Regions from separate parts of the Pseudomonas sp. 1928-m genome, predicted to be linked through region 1. Evidence: predicted binding sites of a transcription regulator. Region 1 holds the regulator's gene; the other holds the start of a gene.
What was found. The regulator FliA, encoded in region 1, starts transcription of late flagellar genes. The targets are predictions, from matches to a motif close to CTAAAGTTTNNNNNNNNNNNGCCGNTAA.
Positions count from the first base shown of each region.

Region 1 (7,058 bases):
TCCGCCAGGTGCCTGCCAATATCATCCAGCGGGTAGATGGCGTCGGCCAGGTTGGCTTTGACGATGGCCATGGGCATGCCGTAAATCACGCAGCTGGCTTCATCCTGCGCCCACACCTGGCTGCCACCCTGCTTGAGCAGGCGTGCACCTTCACGACCGTCCGCGCCCATGCCGGTCAGCACCACCGCCAGCACCTTGTCACCATAGGACTTGGCCACCGAGCCGAAGGTGATATCGACGCAAGGCTTGTAGTTCAGGCGCTCATCACCGGGAAGGATTTTCACCACACCGCGGGCGTCGACCATCATCTGCTTACCGCCAGGCGCCAGCAGCGCCAGGCCGGGGCGCAATACATCACCGTCCTCGGCTTCCTTGACACTGATACGGCACAGTTTGTCGAGGCGCTCGGCAAAGGCCTTGGTGAAGGCGGCCGGCATATGCTGGATCAGCACGATCGGCGCCGGAAAAGTAGCCGGCAACTGGGTCAGCACACGCTGCAGCGCCACCGGCCCACCTGTCGAGGTGCCAATCGCAACCAGCTTGTAGGATTTACGCTTAGGCGCGGCACTGACAACAGCCGGCGCGGGAGCCGCAGCTGGACGACCCGGCGTGCTGGTGGTGGTTACAGGGCGTGCCCCTGGCTTGGTTTGCGCTGCAGGTGTCGTGCTAGGCGCTGCCACGGGAGGCGGGCTCAGGCTACGGCGGTTACTGCGGGCAATGGTATGAATTTTCTCGCAGAGCAGCTGCTTGACCCGCTCTGGATTGCGCGAAATATCCTCGAAATTCTTCGGCAGGAAATCCACCGCACCGGCTTCCAGCGCATCCAGCGTAACGCGCGCGCCTTCATGAGTCAGCGAAGAGAACATCAGCACCGGCGTCGGACAGCGCTGCATGATGTTACGCACGGCCGTGATGCCATCCATCATCGGCATCTCGTAATCCATGGTAATCACATCGGGCTTGAGCGCTTGTGCCTGCTCGATGGCTTCACGGCCGTTAGTGGCTGTGCCGATCACCTGAATATTCGGATCGGCTGAAAGAATTTCCGACACACGCCGACGAAAAAAGCCGGAGTCATCAACCACCAACACCTTAACAGCCATAAACACTCCTAAACGGCGCGACAGATAGCTGCGCCGCTAACAATCAGATACGCCGGGCGTAACGTTTAAGCATGCTCGGCACGTCAAGAATCAGGGCAATACGTCCATCACCGGTGATGGTCGCGCCCGACATGCCTGGAGTGCCCTGCAGCATTTTGCCCAGCGGCTTGATCACCACTTCTTCCTGACCGACCAGTTGATCGACCACGAAACCGATGCGCTGGCTGCCAACGGTGAGAATCACCACATGGCCCTCGCCCTGCTCCACATGAGCAGCACTGCCGATCAACCAGCGCTTGAGGTAAAACAGCGGCAAAGCCTTATCGCGCACGATCACCACTTCCTGGCCGTCGACCACATTGGTTCGCGACAAATCCAGGTGGAAAATCTCGTTGACGTTGACCAGCGGGAAGGCGAACGCCTGATTGGCCAGCATCACCATCAGCGTCGGCATGATCGCCAGGGTCAGCGGCACCTTAATGACGATCTTCGAGCCCTGGCCCTTGACCGAAAACACGTTGACCGTGCCATTGAGCTGGGAAATCTTGGTTTTCACCACGTCCATGCCCACACCGCGACCGGACACATCGGAAATCTCGGTCTTGGTCGAAAAGCCCGGCGCGAAGATCAGGTTGTAGCATTCGAATTCATTGAGGCGGTCGGCAGCGTCCTTATCCAGCAGACCTTTCTCCACGGCCTTGGCACGCAGCTGATCGGCATCCATACCTTTACCGTCATCGGAGATCGACAGCAGGATATGGTCGCCCTCCTGCTCGGCGGACAGGATCACCTTGCCGCCGCGTGGCTTGCCCGAGGCTTCGCGCTCTTCCGGGGTTTCAATGCCGTGGTCGACCGCGTTACGCACCAAGTGGACCAATGGATCGGCCAGGGCTTCAACCAGGTTCTTGTCGAGGTCGGTTTCTTCACCGACCAGCTCCAGGTTGATCTCTTTTTTCAGGTTGCGCGCCAGATCGCGGACCAGACGCGGGAAGCGCCCGAAGACCTTCTTGATCGGCTGCATGCGGGTTTTCATCACCGCCGTTTGCAGATCAGCCGTTACCACATCCAGGTTGGACACTGCCTTGGACATGGCTTCATCACCACTACTGGCACCCAGACGCACCAGGCGGTTCCGCACCAGCACCAGTTCGCCGACCATGTTCATGATTTCATCCAGCCGCGCGGTATCAACCCGCACAGTGGTTTCCGCCTCGCTAGGTGGCGCAGCCTTCTCGGCTGCAGGTGCGGCAGCCGGAGCAGCAGGTGCCTTGGCCGGTTCCGCCTTGGCAGCAGGTTTTGCAGCGGGTTTAGCGGCGGCCTTGGCAGGTTCAGCAGGTTTGGCAGCCGGAGCTGGCGCAACGGGCTTGATCGCTTCAGGCTCGACAAACTTGCCTTTGCCATGCAGTTGATCAAGCAGTGCTTCGAACTCATCGTCGGTGATATCACCGCTCGGCGCGGCAGCAGGCTCAGCTTTGGCCGCAGGTGCGGCAGGCGCAGATACAGCAGGCGGGACAAACTGGCCTTTGCCATGCAACTGATCGAGCAGCGATTCGAACTCATCATCAGTGATCTCATCACCGGCCGCGGCTGTTGCCGCTGGCGCAGCAGCAACTGGCGCGGCGGGTGCAACAGCAACGTCAGGAGCTACAAACTGCCCCTTGCCGTGCAGCTGATCGAGCAAGGATTCAAATTCATCATCGGTAATTTCATCGCTGCTGGCAGCACTGGGAGCTTGCGCCGGAGACTCGTCCAAGGAGCCCAGCAACTGCTCAAATTCACTGTCGGTGATATCGCCAGCGGCCTCTGCAATCTCGATTTCAGGCTCGGGCTCAGCCTGCGCTTCAACTGGCGCGACTTCCTCTGCACCTGCTGGCTCAGCCAGGCGTGCCAAGGCGGCAAGCAGCTCAGGGGTAGCGGGAGTCAGATCAGTACGCTCACGTACTTCGGTAAACATGCTGTTGACGGCATCCAGTGCTTCCAGCACCACATCCATCAACGCGGAGTCGACGCGCCGCTCACCCTTACGCAGGATGTCGAAGACGTTTTCTGCGATATGGCAGCATTCCACCAGCTCGTTGAGCTGGAGAAAACCGGCACCACCTTTGACGGTATGAAACCCGCGAAAAATAGCGTTGAGCAGATTCATGTCGTCCGGGCGACTTTCCAGCTCAACGAGCTGTTCGGACAGTAGTTCAAGAATCTCGCCGGCCTCTACCAGGAAGTCCTGGAGGATTTCTTCATCGGCGCCGAAGCTCATAAGACGTGCTCCTAAAATCCCAGGCTGGAAAGCAGGTCGTCGACATCATCCTGATTGGATGCGACGTCTTCACGCTTATCGGCATGAATCTGCGGACCTTCACCATGCGAAGGCTCTTTTTGTTTTTCTTGTTCGGCGCGGAGCAACTCATGGTTGTGCTCAATGCCAGCAAATTGATCCACCTGACTGGCCATCAGCACCAGTTTCAGCAGATTACTTTCAACCTCGGTCACCAACTGGGTTACACGCTTGATCACCTGCCCGGTCAGATCCTGGTAGTCCTGAGCCAAGAGAATATCGTTGAGGTGACCAGATATCTTGGCGCCGTCACGCTCGCTGCGCGCCAAAAACAGCTCAACGCGCTTGGCCAGTTCACGGAAACCATCGGCGCTCATCTCGCGGCGCATAAAGCGCCCCCAGTCAGCGCTCAGGCTTTGCGCCTCATCACTGAGGTCATTAACCAGTGGTGCGCTCTGCTCAACCAGATCCATGGTGCGGTTGGCCGCTTTCTCGGTCATCGTCACCACGTAATTCAGCCGCTCGGTGGCATCGGTGATTTGCGAGACCTCAGTGGCATGCGGCACGCGAGGGTCGAGCTGGAAATTGACAATGGCGTTATGCAGCTCACGGGTCAGCTTGCCGACCTCGTGATACAGGCCGCGATCACGCGCCTTGTTGAGCTCATGTATCAGCTGTACCGCTTCACCAAAGTTGCCTTGTTCCAGGCTGTCTACCAGTTGGCGAGCGTTGTGTTTCAGGGACGACTCAAGGTCACCCTGAACGGAATCTTTATGTTCCATAGCACCCTCATGGCAAACATCAGCCGTTGACCCGCTCGAAGATCTTTTCAATCTTCTCTTTCAGTACCTGGGCAGTGAACGGTTTGACTACGTAACCGTTAACCCCAGCCTGGGCTGCTTCGATGATCTGATCGCGCTTGGCTTCTGCGGTAACCATCAACACCGGCAGGGTTTTCAGGCGCTCATCGGCACGCACCGCGCGTAGCAGGTCGATACCCGTCATGCCGGGCATGTTCCAGTCAGTCACCAGAAAATCGAAACTGCCGCTCTGCAGCATGGGCAGCGCGGTGACGCCATCATCGGCTTCCGCTGTGTTGGTGAACCCCAAGTCACGCAGGAGGTTCTTGATGATCCGTCGCATCGTTGAAAAGTCATCAACGATGAGGATTTTCATGTTCTTGTCCAAGTCGACCTCCGTACAGTCCCAAACGCACCCAGCAACCTGTATGCGCTTTTAATCGTGAAACCGGCCCAGCGTTAGCGAATGCAACTCAATGTGCGCGCCACTCGCCCAGACGAGCGCGTAAACGAGCGGCACACTGACTGTGTAGTTGGCTTACACGTGATTCGCTAACCCCCAACACCTCGCCGATCTCTTTAAGATTCAATTCTTCATCGTAATATAGCGCTAACACCAGGCGCTCGCGCTCCGGCAGGTTGGCAATGGCATCTGCCAGGGCCGCCTGAAAGCGTTCATCTTCCAGATCACGAGAAGGTTCGAGGTGGTTGCTGCCAGCGTCTTCACCCAACCCACCGTGTTCACCGTCCTGCAACAGGTCGTCGAAACTGAACAGGCGGCTGCCTAAAGTGTCGCCAAGAATGCCGTAGTAATCCTCGAGACTCAATTGGAGTTCGGCCGCAACCTCTTGATCTTTAGCGTCTCTGCCGGTTCTGGCCTCAATTTTTCGAATTGCGTCGCTGACCATGCGGCTATTGCGATGCACTGAGCGGGGTGCCCAGTCACCTTTGCGCACCTCATCAAGCATCGAACCGCGAATGCGAATGCCGGCGAATGTCTCGAAACTGGCGCCTTTACTGGAGTCGTATTTTTTTGACGCTTCGAGCAGGCCGATCATCCCGGCCTGAATCAGATCGTCTACCTGCACATTGGCCGGTAGACGGGCCAGCAGGTGATAGGCAATGCGTTTGACCAGGGGCGCGTAGCGCTCGATCAACTGGTGCTGGGAATCCTGCGCCTGCGCCTTGCTATACATACGAAGTCCAGAGGCTGCTGTCATATGGCCGTGTCCGCGATCGGTTGCTGCACCAGACGCTCAACGAAAAACTCCAAATGACCGCGCGGGTTGGCCGGTAACGGCCAGGCGTCGACTTTCTGGGCTATCGCCTTGAACGCCAGCGCGCACTTCGAGCGCGGGAAGGCTTCGTAGACCGCGCGCTGCTTCTGCACGGCCTTGCGCACTGACTCGTCATACGGCACGGCGCCTACGTACTGCAGGGCAACGTCGAGAAAACGGTCGGTGACTTTAGTCAGCTTAGCAAAGAGGTTGCGACCTTCCTGCGGGCTGTGGGCCATATTGGCCAATACACGGAAACGATTCATGCCGTGGTCGCGGTTGAGCAATTTGATCAGCGCGTAGGCGTCGGTAATCGAAGTCGGTTCATCACACACCACCACCAGCACTTCCTGGGCGGCGCGCACGAAGCTGACCACGCCATCACCGATACCGGCAGCGGTGTCGATGATCAGCACATCGAGGTTGTCACTGATATCGCTGAATGCCTGAATCAGCCCGGCATGCTGCATGGGTGACAGCTGCACCATGCTCTGAATGCCAGACGCCGCCGGCACGATACGAATGCCCCCCGGCCCCTGCAGCAGTACATCGCGCAGCTCACATTCGCCGCTGATAACGTCTTCCAGGGTGCGTTTGGCGCTCAGGCCAAGCAGCACATCGACGTTGGCCAAGCCCAGGTCGGCGTCCATCAACATCACCCGACGGCCGAGATCAGCCAGGGCCAACGCCAGGTTCACCGAGACGTTGGTCTTACCGACGCCACCTTTGCCGCCGGTCACCGCAATCACCTGTACGGGATGCATACCCATATTTCTACACACCTTGTCTAACTTCGACTGGAGCCACTTGGCCGGCTAAGCGCGGTTCAATTCCAACAGCCTGACGCTTAACTGACGCGTCGTGCGGGTTGCTGGTAAAGGCCGGCAAACATCTCCGCCATCGTATCCTCGCTTGGATCCTGGGTCGCCTGCAGCCCTACGGCCCGGCTAACCAGTTGATGACTGCGGGGAATCTGCAAGTCATCGGGAATGCGTGGCCCATCAGTGAGATAGGCTACCGGTAGACGCTGGCTAATAGCCAGTCCTAAAACCTCACCCAGGCTGGTGGCTTCATCCGCCTTGGTCAGGATGCAGCCAGACAAGCCGCAGCGCTTATAACTATGGTAGGCGGCTTTCAGCACTTGGCCCTGGCTGGTAGCGGCCATTACCAGATAATTTTTTGCATTGACGCCACGGCTGGCCAGGGTTTCCAGCTGCATACGCAGGGCTGGGTCGTTGGCTGGCAGGCCGGCAGTGTCGATCAGCACCACACGCTTGCGCGCCAGCGGAGCCAGGGCCTGGGTCAGCGACTGACCCGGATCAACCAGAGTTACCGGGACATTGAGAATGCGCCCCAGAGTCTTGAGTTGTTCTTGAGCACCAATGCGGTAGCTGTCCAGACTGACCAAGGCAATATGCTGCGCGCCGTACTTGAGCACGTAACGCGCCGCCAGCTTGGCCAGGGTGGTGGTCTTGCCCATGCCCGCCGGGCCCACCAGGGCGATTACACCGCCCTCTTCCATCGGTTCCTGCTTCGGCGTTTTGATTGCGTGAGCCAGATGCGCCAGCAGCATGCGCCAGGCCTGACGCGGTTCGGTCACGGT
Region 1 covers NZ_JARIXO010000006.1:74,307-81,364, reverse strand. The annotation lists gene P3C18_RS17245 (chemotaxis response regulator protein-glutamate methylesterase) at 1-1,103, opposite strand, end outside; gene P3C18_RS17240 (chemotaxis protein CheA) at 1,147-3,360, opposite strand; gene P3C18_RS17235 (protein phosphatase CheZ) at 3,372-4,160, opposite strand; gene P3C18_RS17230 (chemotaxis response regulator CheY) at 4,180-4,554, opposite strand; gene fliA (RNA polymerase sigma factor FliA) at 4,652-5,398, opposite strand; gene fleN (flagellar synthesis regulator FleN) at 5,395-6,225, opposite strand; gene flhF (flagellar biosynthesis protein FlhF) at 6,303-7,058, opposite strand, start outside.

Region 2 (8,210 bases), on a different contig from region 1:
GTAAGCAGAGCCAATACACCAGCGGCGTGACGCGCTGATTAGGGCGGTTTACCAGCGGTTGCGCACTTCCTCGGCAAAGCCCGGCAGGTTGTGAATCGCCAGGACTTGGCCATCGTCGAGGGTGACGTGGCCGTTGTAATGGCCGAACACCTGGTGCTGTTCGGAGGCCAGCAACAGCAAGTTGAGCTTGCTGTTGCGATCGACCCTCGGGGTGAAATCCAGTTGCAGGCGGGCATCGTTGCTGCGGATCTTCCAGGGTCTCAGCCAGTCGTTACGGTCAAACTCAAACGCGACCTGATCCAGCTTGTGCGCCACGCCGCGGTACAGCAGCAGGTTTTCCGTGGCGGGGCTGCGGTCGCTGAAACCGTAGCCGAGGTTGAGGCCAAAGAGCTCGCCTTCGACATAACCGGACGCCGAGGCCCAATACCAGGTGTTGTTGTAGGTCCACACGCCACGGCCCCAGTCGAGCACGCCGAGGTCGCGCGTTGGGCTTAGTGGGTAATGCTTGCCGGCTTGGCTGAACTGGCCGCTGGCCTGCAGGCAGTTGAACTTGCTGTTGTAGTAGAAGGCTTTGCGTTGCTAGGGCCAGGACGTGGCGATATTCATCGACTGATGGTCCGGCGGCAGGCGCAAGGTTAGATCGCCCTCGATGCCACGCCCGTGGGGCCCCTGGAACTGCGCGCTGGAGAAATGCAGCCGATGTTCATCGCCGCTGCGCCGTATCTGCAGGGTCAGTTGAGCGTTGCTGAAGCTGATTTCGCCGCTGTCGGCGCGCTCCGGAAAGGCATGCCGCGCCAGTGGCAGTACTTGCAAGGTATCGATCTGCCAGCTGCGGCCTTGCGTCAGGTCGACCAGGCAAATGGCATAGAGCCCGGCATAGCCGAGGTTGCTGGCGGTCAGGCAGATGGCGAACTGCTCGGGTGACACCACGGCGTAGTAGTCCCATTCCTTGATCCGCCAACTGCTCGCGGCGACGGCCTGGCGTTGGTAGTGCCAATACGGCTGGCGAGCCCAACCGGGCTCGGTTAGCGTGCCGTCGGGTTGCAGCAGTGGCAGGGGGGCGAGAATTTCGTGCTGCATGATTGGCCTCTTGTTTTTATTCTGCGGCGGTTTGCCGTTTGGCTGGCTCGGCTGTTTTTGGCTAAGTCCAAGTCGCCTAGCGCGGTGAGCAGCCTTAACTATCCTCTAGTAGCGCCGATAGAGCGTATTACTAGACAGCTAGAAGGCGAAGCCCCATGCGTATCAAATCCAAACTGTTGCTGAGCTTTCTGGTTGCAACCCTGATTCCCGTTCTGGTGGTGGCGCTGCTGACGATTCGCAATGTCACGCAGCAGGCCAAAGAGAACTTCCTGGTATCCAGCAGCCTGGATATGAAGCTGGTGAACAACAGCTTCGCCACTTTCTTTGATTCGGTGGGCTACACCGTTTCGGCCCTGGCGGAATACCCCGCGGTCAAGGATGCCGATAACGGTGAGCTGACCACCTACTTCGGTGAGGCGCGCAAGCCGGGTGAGGTGGCCACCGCCAATGGTGGGCGGGAGAAGCAGATTTTCGATTACTTCTCCAGCATCGGTAAGAACAACCCCACCTTCGGTTACGTGTATATGAGCGATACCAAGGGCGGCTATGTGGAGTGGCCGGGCACCGGGGATTACGGTGATTGGGACCCGCGCACGCGTGAGTGGTACCCCATTGGCCGCGACGCCAATTTCACTCTGGGCCGCCGCGACGGTTATTACTGGGAGCCGGATGACGCGGTGTATGTCTCGGTGCTCAAGGGCTTCAAGGACAACGCCGGGCAGTTTGCCGGGGTGGTGGCGGTGGATGTGTCGCTCAAGGCGCTCACCGATATGGCGCAGAAGGTGCGCTTTGGCGAAACCGGCTTTCTCATGCTGGCCGAGGGCAGCGGCACTTTGCTGGTGGATGGCCTGAAGCCGGACAACAACTTCAAGAAGGTCAGCGAGCTGCCTGGCGAGTACTTTGCCACCATCGGCAAGACCGAAAACGGCTTGGTCGAGGTGGAGATCGACGGGGTGGCGTATATGGCCAACGTCTACACCTCGCCGGAGCTGGGCTGGAAGTTTGTCGGCTTCAAGCAGGCGGACGAGATCTACGCCAGCGCCCGTGAGCTGACCTGGATCACCCTGATTGTTTGCATCGTGCTGGTGCTGGTGTTCGGCGCGGCTGGGGTGGTGATCGCCAACCGTATCGTCAACCCGATCAATCTGGTGAAGGACGGGCTACGCACCATCGCTCAGGGTGAAGGTGACCTGACCCGCCGGCTGGACCTGCTCAGCAGCGATGAAACCGGCGAGCTGGCCAAGTGGTTCAATCAGTTTATCGAGTCGATCCAGGGCATGATCCGCGTGATCAAGGAAAACGCCATCAGCATGGATGGAGTGTCCAGCGATACCAATAAACGCACCACGGCGATGTCGGCCACGCTGCAGCGTCAGTTGAGTTCGGTGGAGCAGATTGTCACGGCCGTGACCGAGATGTCCTCGGCGGCCAATGAGGTGGCCAAGACCTGTGTGCAAACCGCCGATGTGTCGGAGCAGGGGCTGGTGGCCACGCGCAATGGCAAAGAGGTGATCGCGCGCAGTACGTCGGGGGTCAACAAGCTCGGCGCCAGCATCCAGAACTCCAGCAAGGTGCTGCAGGAGCTGGAGAAGGAAACGGTCAATATCAACAATATCCTCTCGACCATTCAGCAGATCGCCGAGCAGACCAACCTGCTGGCCTTGAACGCCGCCATCGAAGCCGCCCGCGCGGGCGAGCAGGGCCGCGGGTTTGCGGTGGTGGCCGATGAAGTGCGCAACCTGGCCAAGCGCACCCAGGACTCCACCGAGCAGATCAACAATATCCTCAACCTGCTGGTCAACCGCATCAAGGAAGTGACGGTGAGCATGGACCAAAGCCTGGTCGAATCGGGCAAGGCCATCGTCTTGTCCGATGAGGTCATGGCCGCCTTCGAGAGCATTGAAGGCAAGGTGCAGATGATCCGCGACATGACCATGCAGATCGCCACCGCCACCGAGGAACAGCACCTGGTGACCGAGGAGATCAACCAGAACATCGTCGCCATCAACGACGCGGTAACGCAGATCTCCGTGCAGGCAGCCGAGGTGGAAAGCTACGCCCAGGAACAAAGTGGCCTGAGCAGTGAGCTGAAGCAACTGGTGGTGCGTTTCCGCACGGAGTAAGGCGCGGGTTAACCCCAGAAAGCCTCGTAGTTACGGCAATGCTGTTCATTTAAGTGGGGCCGCTTTACGCCCTATAGAGCGGCGGGCTTTGAAATCTTCCTCGCTCTAAGTCTTTGGCAGTGGTTCAGGCCGTAGGATGGGTGCTAACCCATCAGCCAATTGATGGGTTAGCACCCATCCTACGGTGGTGAGCACAAAGAAATGCCGCTTCCCTGGCAAGGGCGAAGCGGCATTTTTCTTATGTGAACAACCTGACGCAACTGCGGGGCTTTTTGTTTACCAGCGATAGCCATGGCCGTCGTGCCGACGGTGTTTGTGGCCATGCCAGCGTTTATGGCGCGGCCGTTCCTGCACGTAATACACGGGGGCCGGTTGGTAATAAACCGGCTGGCGTTCGTAGTACACCCGTTGTGGTGGGTAATAGGCCGGTGGCGGCGGGTAGTACTCGCGCGGTGGCGGGGCGTAGACCTGTACGGGGCGGCTTTGGCTGACGATAACGCCGCCAATCACCGCGCCCACCACGGCTCCGGCAATCGCTGCGTCACGGTTGGAGGCCTGCGCTGGGGCCTGGGCAAACAGCGCCAGGCTGGCCAGCAGGCCGGTGATAAGGGGGATACGCGACTGCATGATCGAAACTCCTCTGCAAACCGGTCTTTCCCGGCTTGTAGTTTCGACACTGGCTGTTGCGCGGCATTGCAGGGCGCAATGTAAAGCCTGTGTAAAACAGCACGGCCGCGTAAAGCTGATCAGGTGTGTTCGAGACGCTGATGTTTGGCAGTATTGGCGTGCTGGCGGAGCAAAAACAATTCAACCCGCCGCCTTCGCTTCCGCACTTCAGCCCTGGGCCTGGAGCCGGAAGCGCAGAAGCCCCCATTTAAGGAGTCGTTTATGTTGAGCCGCAAAGGATTATTGCTTGTCGCAGCCGCTGGGTTGCTGGCCTGTCACGTTCAGGCCGCGGATGTCACGGTCAAGCTGGGCAGCGCGGAACGCGTTACCCGTTTGTTTGCCTATCCCAATAACTGCAATGTGATCTGCTATCGCGACTGGACGCTGGAGCAGACCGCCGAGCACTACCTGCGTCAGAGCTTGCAGCGTGATGGTTATGCCACCGCCAAGGTCAGCGTCCACCGCGAACAGCAAGACCTCTTCGCCAAGTTCACCGAGGTGCCTGAAGGCTACGGTAAACCGCTCGAACAACTGCTGAAGACTGGGGAGCTGGCCTACGCGGGCGCCAAACTGCTTAATAAAGATGGCAAGTGGCAATACAACTGGTCGTTGTTTCTGCCGCTGGGCATGGCGCTGGATAACCGCAAGAGCGTTGAACTGCTGCACTTCCCGCCGGATTACTCGCTGACCCAGGCGCAGGACTATCTGGAGTCGAGCACCACAAACCGTTGGGCCGATCTGCTGACCCAGAATGGCATCAATGCCGCGCAGACACCGGCCTTCCAGACCATCATCGATATTGCCCCGATTGCCGCGCCTGCCAACGCCGGTAGCGCGCTTGAAGGGGTTTACAGCTATTTCAACGCCTACCAGACGCAGATGGTTATGCAGTTGACCGCTGGCGAAGGCGGCCAAACGCTGCCAATGGTGGCTTTTGGCAGCCCGGTGCGCAGCTGGGTTAAGCAGCAGTACGGGGTTTCTGTCGATGTCCTTGGTCTGGCGCAGATCAGCCCTGCCGCTGGGCAGCAAGTGGCCGTGCTTGGCGCCAACCACCCCAGCTACATCTGGTATGCCGCTGACCCGGAAAACTACGACGGCGATCAGCAGAAAGCCGATGCTGCCGGCTTAAAGGTCTTGGGGCAGGATCTCAGCGCCGCCTGCTGGCAGGCCCGGATGGGCGAACAGCCCAACCAGGACGCGAGCCCAGTGCTGAGCAGCTGCAGCGAGAAATGGCAGGTCACTGACAAGCTGCAAACCTGCGAGCTGTTCTACACCTCGGTGCGCAACCTGACTCCCGAGACCGCTCAGGCCAAGTGCACCCCGGCGAGTAGCTAAGTGCCACGCTCAAAGCCCACAGCTCTGGGCTTTGAGCGCTTTAGGGCTTAAGGAATAGCCGGTGTTTGATGGCCAGTGGTAGCGGCTGACACGTCAGGCGTTACCGCTGGAGCCTGATTTTGCGCGGCCAGGTAAGCCTGTAGTTTGGCCATCTGATCGTTTTTCAATTGGATCAGGCGCTGCAGTTTGTCGAGTTGGCTCTGCAGGTCGGCAATACGGCTTCTCAGTTCAGCGTTTTCACGATTGGTCGAATCGAGGCTTTCCTGGGTTATCGCCAACTGATCAAGCAGGGCCTTGTTGCCTGCGCTGCCTTTGTCACTGCCGGCGCCCGCCTTATCGCTGCCGTCTGCAACCAGTTTCAGGTTATCGCGGCGTTCAATTGTGGCCGGCGTAGCGGCTGCGGTATTGCGCTTGCTGGCATCCAGCTGACGGGCGCTGGCAGCAACACTGCGCGCCTCACGCCAGGCTGCGGTTTGCTGATTAACCTGCGCGATGGCGGCGCTTTGCGTGCGGCTGTTGATTTGTTGGGCATCGGGTAGGCGCAGCACCTGGCCGCTTTTCATGCGGTTGATGTTGTTATCGATAAAGGCCTGCGGATTCAGCTCCTGGATCGCTAGCATGGCCTGCTGCACGCTACCGTCAGCCCGCACACGGTTGGCAATGTCCCAGAGGTTGTCGTTGGCGGTGGTCTTGTACTCATTGCCTGCCAATGGTGTGGCAGCCGCGCCGGGGGATGCTGGCTGAGTTGCAGTAACCGCTGGGCGCGCTGCAGATGATTGTGTGCGTGGTGCAGAAGACGCTGCGGTTAGCGGCTGTTGGATGGCGGCAGGGATCACGTTTTGCGCGGTGTAGAGCGGCGGGTCCAGCAGCAGGGTGTATTCACGCTGCAAACGGCCATTTGGCCAGAGCACCTGCACCAGGAAGTTCAGGTAAGGCTCGCGCATTGGCTTATTCGAGGTCACCCGGATAACGCTCTTGCCATTGGCTTTGATCAGCGGGGTGAACTTCAGGTCAGTCAGGAAGAACTGGCGATCAATCCCGGCCTTATTGAAGGCTTCTGGGGATGCCAGGGTTGGGATCACTTCGTTGGCGTCCAGGCCACGGCTTTCCAGCAACTCGATCTCAGCCACCAAGGGTTGATTGAGTTCTGACTGCAGTGTCACTTCACCCAGCCCTAGAGCGTGCGCCATGCCGGATGACAGCGCCGAAGCCGCTGCAATTGCCAGCACCAGTTTACGAACCCGAGCCATAGCGTTATCCCTTGTGTTATCTGTTTCTCGACCAGCGAGAGGGTCTTGAAAGTTGTTGCCGTCCCGGCCGCAGAGGTGACCCTACTCAGCAATCAACTCGGCCAGTATTGGCAGTTTCGAAAGAGGTGGGATTTTATTGAGTCGCGCCGATTAATTGTGTTGATCAGCTTGCAAATCTCTCAAGGTTCTCGGTGGCAATAGCGTCCATTCGTCGGGCGCACAGCGTCCGCACGCCCGTTTGAATAGGCGTGGGTGCTGAGTGGGATAGGTGCGGCTGTTGCGCGGTCAGGTGTTTCTGGTCGCCACGCGTTTACGGTTTAGCTGTTTTGCGCATCTTTGCGGCATTGCGCCTGCAGGTCGGCCCAGCCATCTGTGCCGAGGTCTTCCAGGGTCTGGATATTGGCTTCGAAGATCGCCTCCGGGTCGGGAAAGGCGGCCACGGCGCGGTCGATGCTGGCCTCACGGAGGATATGCAGGGTCGGGTAGGGCGAGCGGTTGGTGGCGTTGCTGACATCATTGACGTCGGTGTCGGCAAACTGGAACTGCGGGTGGAAGCTGGCCACTTGCAGGATGCCGGCATAGCCGAGCTCGTCGAGGGCATCGTCGACCACGGCGAGAAAATCATTGAAATCGAGAAAGTCGGTAAGCGCGGCGGGGTGGATCAGCAGGGTGGTGTCGGTTTCGCTTGGCTCGCACTTGGCGAGCGCGTGCAGCTCGTCGACCAAGGCGCTGAGCAGTTCTTCCGGTTCGGCGCTGGCGCACACCACATAGCGCACTTGCCCTTTGACCTGCACCGCCTTGGCGAACGGGCAGAGGTTTAGGCCGATCACCGCGCGATCAACCCAGGCGCGGGTTTCGGCAATGGCGTGGGCGGCGCTCGGGGTGGCGGTGCTGGGCATAGGGCAATACTCGGGTTGGCTTAGCGTGAAGTTTAGCGTCAATAGCGGCGCGCAGAGTTCTCTCGGCAATTGTCTGTGCTTAGCCGCTGTTGCGTTGCGGGTTGCCGGCGCGGCGTAGCGGGCTGCAGCGGCCGAGGTCGATGGTGCCGACATAAGGGTTGCCGTGGCCCATCACGCAGCCGACCTGCTGATTGCGCCAGCGCTCCCATTCGCTGATCGGGTATTGGCGGTTCCAGGCTTCGTAGGTGCGGCGGTCGAGCTTGGACAGACGCAGCTGGTAACGCTCGGCCATATACAGATAGATGCGTGCTGCGGCCCCGCGCGCGTGGGCTGGCGGCATGGCGGTTTTCGCCTTGAAGTTGACCACCATCGGGCAGGCGCCGTACTGCGTGGGTTTGTCACTGAGCATGCCGAGGGCGTAGTTGGAACGGTCGCCGTTTACCTCGCCGATGCTCGGCACCAGGTTGTGTAGGTCGGCTTCGGCGGCTTTGAAGCTGGTGTCGTTGCGTGCGCAGTTCTTGCGGCCGCCGTTCTGCCAGCACTGACGCTGATGGCCAATCACCCAGGCCGGTACCACATGTTCCCATTCCACTCGGGCGGCGCGCCGCTCCTGCTTGCGCACTTTGTAACCACAGCTGCCGAGGTCGACCCGGTTACCGCTGTAGGCGCATTGGCAATAGAAGGTGTTGGGTCGCTCGGCATACAACTGCCAGGCGATTTTCTTCGCGGCGCTGAAGGTTTTCGGGGCATCGGCAAAAGCGGGCAGGGTGGTTAACAGGCAAAACAGCACAAGCAGACGCAGCATGGGGCACTCGCAGCCAAAAAGCTGCGGATCATACCGATTAAAGCGCTCTGCG
Region 2 covers NZ_JARIXO010000002.1:198,400-206,609, reverse strand. The annotation lists partial or broken gene P3C18_RS10475 (DUF2804 domain-containing protein) at 49-1,080, opposite strand; gene P3C18_RS10470 (methyl-accepting chemotaxis protein) at 1,236-3,203, shown strand; gene P3C18_RS10465 (hypothetical protein) at 3,480-3,830, opposite strand; gene P3C18_RS10460 (hypothetical protein) at 4,092-5,204, shown strand; partial or broken gene P3C18_RS10455 (FimV/HubP family polar landmark protein) at 5,327-6,454, opposite strand; gene P3C18_RS10450 (DUF1415 domain-containing protein) at 6,772-7,353, opposite strand; gene P3C18_RS10445 (endonuclease) at 7,433-8,158, opposite strand.
Region 2: P3C18_RS10470 (methyl-accepting chemotaxis protein) is a predicted target of FliA. The motif match lies at 1,174-1,201, and genes of this name have one in related genera.